Regions from separate parts of the Streptomyces sp. NPDC058457 genome, predicted to be linked through region 1. Evidence: riboswitches for the same ligand, from Rfam matches in the RefSeq annotation. Region 1 holds a riboswitch; each other region holds the start of a gene.
The links. A riboswitch is a leader RNA that binds a small molecule or an ion and turns the genes downstream of it on or off. The one in region 1 is predicted to bind cobalamin.
Positions count from the first base shown of each region.

Region 2: another riboswitch for cobalamin. It lies ahead of ACFWPS_RS22220 (ribonucleoside-diphosphate reductase subunit alpha); the one in region 1 lies ahead of ACFWPS_RS39710 (cobalamin biosynthesis protein).
Region 3: another riboswitch for cobalamin. It lies ahead of metE (5-methyltetrahydropteroyltriglutamate--homocysteine S-methyltransferase); the one in region 1 lies ahead of ACFWPS_RS39710 (cobalamin biosynthesis protein).
Region 4: another riboswitch for cobalamin. It lies ahead of ACFWPS_RS22635 (prenyltransferase/squalene oxidase repeat-containing protein); the one in region 1 lies ahead of ACFWPS_RS39710 (cobalamin biosynthesis protein).

Region 1 is NZ_JBHXLU010000073.1:51,230-53,406, reverse strand. It holds partial or broken gene ACFWPS_RS39710 (cobalamin biosynthesis protein) at 42-977, opposite strand; cobalamin riboswitch at 1,077-1,219, opposite strand; gene ACFWPS_RS39705 (DUF397 domain-containing protein) at 1,347-1,688, shown strand; gene ACFWPS_RS39700 (hypothetical protein) at 1,942-2,177, opposite strand, start outside.
Region 2 is NZ_JBHXLU010000027.1:24,381-26,557, forward strand. It holds gene mctP (monocarboxylate uptake permease MctP) at 1-230, shown strand, start outside; gene ACFWPS_RS22215 (GNAT family N-acetyltransferase) at 341-847, shown strand; cobalamin riboswitch at 893-1,025, shown strand; gene ACFWPS_RS22220 (ribonucleoside-diphosphate reductase subunit alpha) at 1,150-2,177, shown strand, end outside.
Region 3 is NZ_JBHXLU010000126.1:18,505-20,681, forward strand. It holds gene metE (5-methyltetrahydropteroyltriglutamate--homocysteine S-methyltransferase) at 1-998, opposite strand, end outside; cobalamin riboswitch at 1,154-1,389, opposite strand; gene ACFWPS_RS49620 (IclR family transcriptional regulator) at 1,498-2,177, opposite strand, start outside.
Region 4 is NZ_JBHXLU010000028.1:4,790-6,966, forward strand. It holds partial or broken gene ACFWPS_RS22630 (phosphotransferase) at 1-666, opposite strand, end outside; cobalamin riboswitch at 721-852, shown strand; gene ACFWPS_RS22635 (prenyltransferase/squalene oxidase repeat-containing protein) at 960-2,171, shown strand; gene ACFWPS_RS22640 (SCO2322 family protein) at 2,168-2,177, shown strand, end outside.

The DNA.
Region 1 (2,177 bases):
GCGTGGGGGAGGGTGGGCACAGCCGACAGCGCCGGGGACTTTGCAACCCGCCCCCGCAGCAAGGCGGTCGCCGCACTCACCCCCAACGCCAGCCACCCCACCCGCCGCGACAACCGCACCGCCCGATCGATGTCCGCGACTTCCACAGCCCGCCCCTCCCCGTTCAGCACCGGCCGATGCTCGACCCGCCCGCCATACGACAGCGTCCCCCCGAGCCGCACCCCCAACGCCCCCGCGAACGACGCCTCCACGGGCCCGGCGTTGGGACTCGGATGCTTCACGGCATCGGTCCGCCAGGCCCGTACCGCTCCCTTGGGGTCGCTCCCGGCCACGGCGGCCAGCACGGCGGTCAGCCGCGCCCCCGGCCACCCGGCCACGTCGTCCAGCCGCGCGGAGGCCCACCCGAACCGCCGGTACCGGGCCGACTTGTGGCCCACCATGGCGTCCAGGGTGTTGACAGCCCGGAACCCCACCAGCCCGGGCACGCTCCCCACGGCCCCCCACACCAGCGCCCCGACGACCGCGTCGCTGGTGTTCTCGGCGACGGACTCCACGACCGCCCGGGCGATCCCGTCGGCGTCCAGGGCCTGCGGATCCCGTCCGCACAGATGCGGCAGCCGCGCCCGGGCCGCCTCGACGTCGCCCGCCTCCAGGGCCCGCCCGACGGCGCGGGCCTCGCCGGCGAGCGAAGTGCCCCCGACGACGGCCCAGGTGGCGGCCGCGGTGAGCGCGACGGACGCGGCGGTGGACGGTCGTACGGCCCGCTGGGCGACGGCGCCCAGCGCCACGGCGCCACCGGCGCACACAGCGGTGTGCAGCGCGCCCCACCCGCGGTGGTCCCGCCACAGCACCCGCTCCACGGCCCCGGCCGCCCGCCCGAACACGGCGACCGGATGCCCCCGGCGCGGGTCGCCGAGCAGCAGGTCACCGAGAAGGCCGGCGGCGGCGCCGTACGCGAAGACGCGATCGGCACCCATCGGCTCAGCCGGCCGCGGGGTCGGGGACGGGCCGGGTACTGAACCTCGGTCGGCAGCCGCGCATGGCGATATGTCCTCACTCAGGGTGTCCGCGCCCTGGCTCGACGAGACCGGCGGTGAGAGTTCCTGGCTCCCGGGGATTGCTACCCCGGTGACAGTGGCGGGACCGCGCCGGATTCACACCGGCTTCCTCCCTTGCCGCCGTACATGGCTCGGGCAGTCCACCACGCCCCTGGAAGACCCGTCAACTTGCCGTTGACCTGCTACGGAGGAGTGTGCTGAGGCCCACACACAGGCCGGTTTGGTCATTGGCCGACCGGGTCCGGTCTCTCTAGACTGAAAAAGAGAGTCCGGCGAGCGGTAGGGCGAGTGGCGGAGGGCGTTTGCGGCCCATTCCTCGGGGGGTCTGTGCGGCTGCGTGCGGCGACGCTACGGTTTGCTGACATCGGCGGACAGCTTCGAGACGCGAACTCGCGAGTCGAGGAGGTCGGTGTGGTCGACGGGGGCCCGTCCGCGAGTGCGTGGCGGATCAGCAGCCATTCGTTGAACGGCGATACCTGTGTAGGGATTGCCGTCGTCTCGGGAGTGGTGCTGGTCCGCGACACGAAGGATCCGACAGGCTCGGCAATCATCCATCTCGCGCGCAGCCCTTGGCACTTGTTTCTCGTGGGGCTCAGATCGCACCCTTTAAGTGACGCCGAGCGGATGTGACCGACCTGGGAGGGGAGCCAGATGTGGAGCGACATCGGACGCCGGGGGACACACCGAACTGACGGGCCTGTCCTCGCGGGGTACTGCGTGGTGTGCGGTCTGGTGGCGAGCGTGGCGGGAGCGGCCAGTTCGCTCTTGGCGGACGGCACCAGGAACAAGCTGATCGTTTGGGCGGCGGTGGCGCTGGTCGTCGCCTTGGCCGGGGGCGTGGGCTGGGGATACGGCCTCGATCCGGTCCGCCGTCTTGTGAACCTCACTCCTGCCCGCCCCGGCCCGGGCGCCGCAGGAAACGGCCGAGAGCGACACCGACCGCGCTGACGGCGCTCGTGGCGGCCAGTCCCAGAGCGATCGCCACAGGCCTTGGTATCGACAGGTGGATGCCACGAGCCGCGTAGCAGAGGAAGCCCAAGGAGAGTATGACCACGACTATGCACAGGGTCGCGGTGGCGAACCTCTGGATCGCGGTTCTGGAGAACGCCTGGTCCTCCG
Region 2 (2,177 bases), on a different contig from region 1:
ACTTCGGCGGCTCCTCCAAGGAGATCCCCGGCATCGGCGAGATCGGCTACATCGGCCTGACGGCGTTCGTGCTGAACGTCGCGGTCACGGTGGTCCTGACCTTCGCCCTCAAGGCCCTCAAGGCCCCCGAGGGCATCGACCAGACCAGCCCGGAGGACTACACGGCAGACGCCGGCGACCCGGACGTGGAGGTGGAACTCCCGCCAGCCGTTGCAGGTAGCGCCCACTGAAGCGCCCCGTCAGGGGCGCGGGGAACTGCGCGAGCAACCCACCACAACCCGCAGCGGGCCACCGAGAAATTCCACCCTCGGCGGCCCGCTGGTCGTACACACTCACCGGCATGGACATCGTCATCCGGGAAGCCCGTCCCACCGAGTACGAACCCCTCGGTGAAATCACCGCCCAGGCCTACCTCCGGGACGGCCTCCTGGACTTCGGCGAGAGCGACTCGTATCTCACCGAACTCAAGGACGTGGCAAAGCGGGCAGCCGCGGCCACCGTTCTCGTCGCCGTCCACGGCACCACCCTCCTCGGCGGTGTCACCTTCGTCCCCGGCCCCGGCCCGATGGCCGACCTCGCCACCCCCGGAGAGGCCGAGATCCGCATGCTCGCCGTCGGCCGGGCCGCCCGCGGCCAGGGCGCCGGCGAGGCCCTCGCACGCACCTGCATCGACCGCGCACGGACCGTCCAGGGCTGCACGGCCGTCGTCCTGTCGACCCAGCGAAGCATGCACACCGCCCACCGCATCTACGAACGCCTGGGTTTCGTCCGCACACCCGACCGGGACTGGAATCCCGTGCCGCACCTGGACGACATCACTCTCCTCACCTACGAGTTGACACTCTGACACCGCCGCGACACAACATCTGGGGGTGACACGACAACCCGGCACTAGATGTATGCTCATGCTCGCTGTCGCCGCAGGGGAATCCGGTGCGAATCCGGAACTGTCCCGCAACGGTGTACTTGTGCATGTTCGTGCACAGGAGTCAGTCCGAGGACCTGCCGACAGCACGCCCAGCCACCCGGCGAGGGCGTTCTGACGTCCGGGCCTCGTGGAGTGGGCCGGGGTCTCGACGCGTGCCCACGTGCGCTCGTGCTGCCCTCTGCCCTCCGCCAGGCCCCGAGCCCAGCGAGGGAGAGCCCCACGTGACCATCGCGCCAGCCGAACCGGCTTCAGCGACCAGCTCTGTGGAATCCGTGGCAGACGACGGTCCCGGTACCGCGCTGCTGCGGACCCTGACCGAGCTGACCGCCGACCTCCCCGACGCCGACCCCGGCCGGGTCGCCGCCGCCGCGTTGCGCGGCCGGTCGGCGCGGGCCGACGAGGCGGAGTTGCGCGAGCTGGCCACCGAGGCCGCCGCCGGTCTCATCTCCGAGGACCCCGCCTACTCCAGGCTCGCCGCCCGGCTGCTGACGATCTCCGTCCGTGCCGAGGCCGCCTCGCAGGGCGTTACGTCCTTCACCGAGTCCGTCGCCGTGGGGCACCGGGAGGGGCTCATCGCCGACCGCACCGCCGAGTTCGTACGGCTGCACGCCCGGCGCCTCGACACGCTCGTCGACCCGGCCGCCGACGACCGCTTCGGCTACTTCGGCCTGCGCACCCTGCACAGCCGGTACCTGCTCCGGCACCCGATCACCCGCAAGGTCATCGAGACCCCCCAGCACTTCCTGCTCCGGGTCGCCGCCGGTCTCGCCGAGGACGACACCGCCAGGTCGGTGGACGAAGTAGCCGCGCTCCACGGCCTGATGAGCCGCCTCGACTACCTCCCGTCCTCCCCCACCCTCTTCAACTCCGGCACCCGGCACCCCCAGATGTCGTCCTGCTACCTCCTCGACTCCCCCAAGGACGAGCTGGACTCCATCTACGACCGCTACCACCAGGTCGCCCGGCTCTCGAAGCACGCCGGCGGCATCGGGCTTTCGTACAGCCGCATCCGCTCCCGCGGGTCCCTCATCCGCGGCACCAACGGGCACTCCAACGGCATCGTGCCGTTCCTGAAGACCCTCGACGCCTCGGTCGCCGCCGTGAACCAGGGCGGCCGGCGCAAGGGCGCGGCCGCGGTCTACCTGGAGACCTGGCACTCCGACATCGAGGAGTTCCTGGAGCTGCGCGACAACACCGGTGAGGACGCCCGCCGTACGCACAACCTGAACCTCGCGCACTGGGTGCCGGA
Region 3 (2,177 bases), on a different contig from region 1:
GCGGCGACGTCGATCCGGTCGGCGAGGCCCAGCAGGGTGCCGAGGACGGTGAGGGACGCCGGCAGGTCGTTGACCCAGATGTTGCGGCCGTTGACGACACCGGCGACCAGTCGCTTGCCGGGCAGCCCGCCGACGGCGGCCAGAGCGTCCAGGTTGGCGGCCGCCGCCCCGGTGAAGTCCAGGGCGAGCCCCTCCACCGGAGCCTTGGCCAGCACCGGCAGGGCCTCGCCGAGCCGGTCGAAGTAGGAGGCGACCAGGAGCTTCGGCCGGTCGGTGCCGGCGCCCAGGTCGCGGTAGGCGCGGGCGACGGCGGCCAGTTCGGCCGGGGTGCGGTCCTGGACCAGGGCGGGCTCGTCGAGCTGCACCCACTCGGCGCCGGCCGCCCGCAGGTCGGCGAGGACCTCGGCGTACACCGGGAGCAGCCGGTCGAGGAGGGTGAGCGGGTCGAAGCCGGCGGGCACGCCGGGCGCCGGCTTGGCCAGCAGCAGATAGGTGACCGGGCCGACCAGCACCGGCCGGGCGGTGAGTCCGAGGACCAGCGCCTCCCGCAGCTCGCCCACCTGCTGGGCGGAGTTCGTGGCGAAGACGGTGTCGGGGCCCAACTCCGGCACCAGGTAGTGGTAGTTGGTGTCGAACCACTTCGGCATCTCCAGCGGCGCGACGTCCTGGGTGCCGCGGGCCATGGCGAAGTAGCCGTCCAGGGCATCGGCGTCGACGGCGGCGCGGTGCCGCTCGGGGACGGCGCCGACCATCACGGTGGTGTCGAGGACGTGGTCGTAGAACGAGAAGTCGCCGGTCGGCACCTCGTGGATGCCGGCCTCGGCGAGCTGCCGCCAGGTGGAGCGGCGCAGTTCGGCGGCGGTGGCATGCAGGGCGTCGGCGGTGACCCGGCCCTGCCAGTAGCTCTCGATCGCCTTCTTCAGTTCCCGGGCCGGCCCCTGGCGGGGGTAGCCGTACACGGTGGCCCGGGCTGCCGCGGCTGCGGACTTGGCTGTCACGGAGATCTCCTTCGCGAGACGATTCCCTGAGGTCCCGGTGACGGGACGAGAGCGCGAAGGGATGACGAACCGGACGGCGACGGTCGTACCCGACCGTCCGTCCGATGTGCACGCCGACCCGCCCACGAGGTCACCGGGATGTCCGCGCACGAGTGGCTCGCGCACGGGCAGTTGGCAGGTCTTCGGACTCGCGGGCGCGTCTCGTCGTACAAAGTCGTACGCAGTCGTACGAGACCCCTACTGGCCGTCGCTTCCCGGATCCGGTGGATCCAGTGCGTATGACGGCGGTCGTTCCCACTCACCGCTGCGGGGCAGTCCCGGACTCACACCGGGTTCCCTCTTACGACGTCCCGTCTGGCCAACGGGACGAACCAGCTGCACGATCAGCTTAACGCGCCCCCGAAGGGGCGCGGGGCGTCGTCGATGTGCGGCTCCGCCGCGTGAGCGCGACCAGCCACGGAGAGCCCGCAGCCGTCACACCACAACAACCCCCACCCCCTTAGACGAGCTCCCCCTCGATCCCCCGAGCCACTCCGCCCAAGGCCGCCACCAACTCCCCCAGCCGGCCCTTCTCGTACCGCACGCTCGGCAGCGAGACCGAGACCCCCGCCACCACCCTCCCGTCGGCCCCCCGAACCGGCACCCCCACCGCGAGCAGCCCCCGCTCCGACCGCTCCCGGTTCACGGCGAAGCCACCCCGCCGCACCCGCGCCAGCTCCCGCCGCAGCCCGGCGAGGTCCGGCCGCTCGGCCGGCCGGTCCCGGTACCGCTCCTCCGCGTACACCTCCGCCAGCTGCTCCTCCGGCAGGTCCGCCAGCAGCAGCAGTCCGCCCGTGGTCCGGTGTGCCGGGAACACCATCCCCTCCCGGGACCCCACCCGGAGCACCCGCGCACACTCCACGCTGGCGATGAACCGGACGGAGTCGCCTGTGCGGACGGCGAGGTTGGCCGTCTCCGCCACCAGCTCGACCAGCCGCTGCAGATGCGGCAGCGCGACCGCCCGCAGCCGCGACACCTGTGACTGCGAGTGCGCGGCCAGCTCCAGGACCGGCCCGGCGCGGTAGACCCGGTCCTCGCCCTGGACGGCGAAGTCCCGGTACACGAGCATCGCCAGCAACCGGTGCGCGGTGGACCGGGCCACCCCCAGCCGCTCGGCGACCTGCGACACGGTCAGCCCGC
Region 4 (2,177 bases), on a different contig from region 1:
AACTCGCCCGCCTCGCCCAGCACTTCGACTTCCTCCCGGCTCATCGTCGGATTGGCCGCCCGCCGCCGCAGCACCTCCGCCAGCCCCTCCTCGGTCAGTTCGGCCGGGTCGCGAGCAGGGCCGCCAGCAGCGTGTGCGCCAACGGGTAAGCACCCAGAGCCACTTGGGCGAGGATCACCGCGGACATACCCCAGTCGAGCCCGGGCGGCCCGTCCTCTGCGTTGGTCCAGTCGATGACCCGAGGGCCGTCGGGGGTCAGCTCCCCCAGCTCTCAACTTCGTTCGAGCCGGGGGGACCCCCATCGTTGTCCGGATGCAGGTCGAGGTGGAGGACCCGGGCACCCGGGTCGGCCGGATCCCGGCCCGGCACGGCGTGCAGTCGCCGCAGCAGCGAGGCGAGCAGCGCCCCGCCCTCCGCCGCGTCCGTCTCCCCCGCCAGCAGCGCCGCCAGCATGGTCGGACCGGACAGGCGCTCCATGACCAATTCGGTACGGGACGCGGACGGCCGTACCCGGGGCGCCGGGTAGCCGTGCTCCCGTACGTACGTCATCACCGCGCCCTCGGCGGCCGCGTCCCCCCAGCCGTCCCGGTCCCGGCGCAGCACCCACGCCTCGTCGATCTCGTACACGTCGGCCGAACGCCCCGAGCCGAGCAGTCTCCCCGTCATGGCATGACCATAACGAAACGGTCCTCGCACAGCCCCCTCTCAGCTTCCCCCGGGCGGCCGGTAAGGTAGCCGGGTCGTCATCACCCGTACGGGGGGAAGCCGGTGCAATTCCGGCGCTGACCCGCAACCGTGAGCCACATCCCGTGTGGCAAGCCGGACCGCCGCGCCCGGGACGTTGAGGGCTCATGTGCGCCGGCGCCCGCCGTCGCACGGCACCGTCGAGGTTTACGGAGCCGAGCCGCCGGGGTGTCCCGTGCTGCCCGGCTCCCCGCAGGGAGAGGCACCCGCCGACCATGACCGTCCTCCGCCGCACCGCCGGGGTGCTGGCCGCCACCGCGGTCATCGGTACCGCCACACCCGTGACGACCGCACTGGCCGCCGGCACCGCGTCCCCGTCGCCGTCCGCGTCGGTGGTCCTCCCGTCGGGGCTGTACGGCGGTTCGGACCCCAGGTTCGACGGTGTCTGGCGTCAGTCCCTCGCCCTGCTGGCCCAGCGCGCGGTGGGGGTCACCCCGGCCGCGAGGGCGGTGGACTGGCTGGCCGGGCAGCAGTGCGCGAACGGCTCGTTCGCCGCGTTCCGCGCCGAGCCGACGGCGGCCTGCGACGCCAAGGTGGCGGTCGACACGAACAGCACGGCCGCCGCCGTACAGGCGCTGAAGGCGGCCGGCGGGCACGACGATGCCGCGGAGAAGGCCGTGACCTGGCTGAAGTCGCAGCAGAACGAGGACGGCGGCTGGGGCTACACCCCGGGCTCGGCCAGCGACACCAACTCCACGGGCGTGGTCGTCGGCGCGCTCGCGGCGGCCGGCGCGAGCGCGGACAGGTCGCCGTACGACCTCCTCGCCAAGTGGTCCGTCCCCTGCGACGAGGACGGTGGCGGCGCGCTCGCCTACCAGCCGGACAAGCAGGGGAAGCTGGCCGCCAACGCGGACGCGACCGCGGCCGGGGTGCTCGGGGCCCTCGGCAAGGGGTTCGTGACGACGGCCGGGAAGGCCCCGGCGCAGGGCTATGTCTGCGCCGACTCCGACAAGGCCCTGACCCGGGAGGAGGTGGCCCGCAACGGCGCCGCGTACCTGGGGGACGCCATGTTCACGACCGGCCACCTCGTCTCGGCGCTGCCCGGTGCCAAGCCCCAGCCGGACTACGGCAACACCGCCGACGCGGTCGTCGCCATGGCCGCGCAGGGCTGGACGAAGCCCGCGAAGAAGCCGTACGCCTGGCTGGAGGCGCACGCTGTGCCGTGGGCGGAGCAGAGCGGGCCCGCGGCCTACGCCGAACTGATCCTCGCCGCGCACGCGATGGGCGCGGACCCGCGCGACTTCGGCGGGACGAACCTGGTGACGGCGCTGAACGCGACGGGCCCGGCCCCGCGGGCGGCCGCCGCGAAGCACACCGGGGAGAAGAAGTCGGGCAGCAGCGTGTGGTGGATCGTCGGCACCGGTCTCGTCGCCGGTATCGGCATCGGCTTCCTGCTCAGCGGCCGCCGGAAGCAGCAGCAGCTGTGAGCGCGG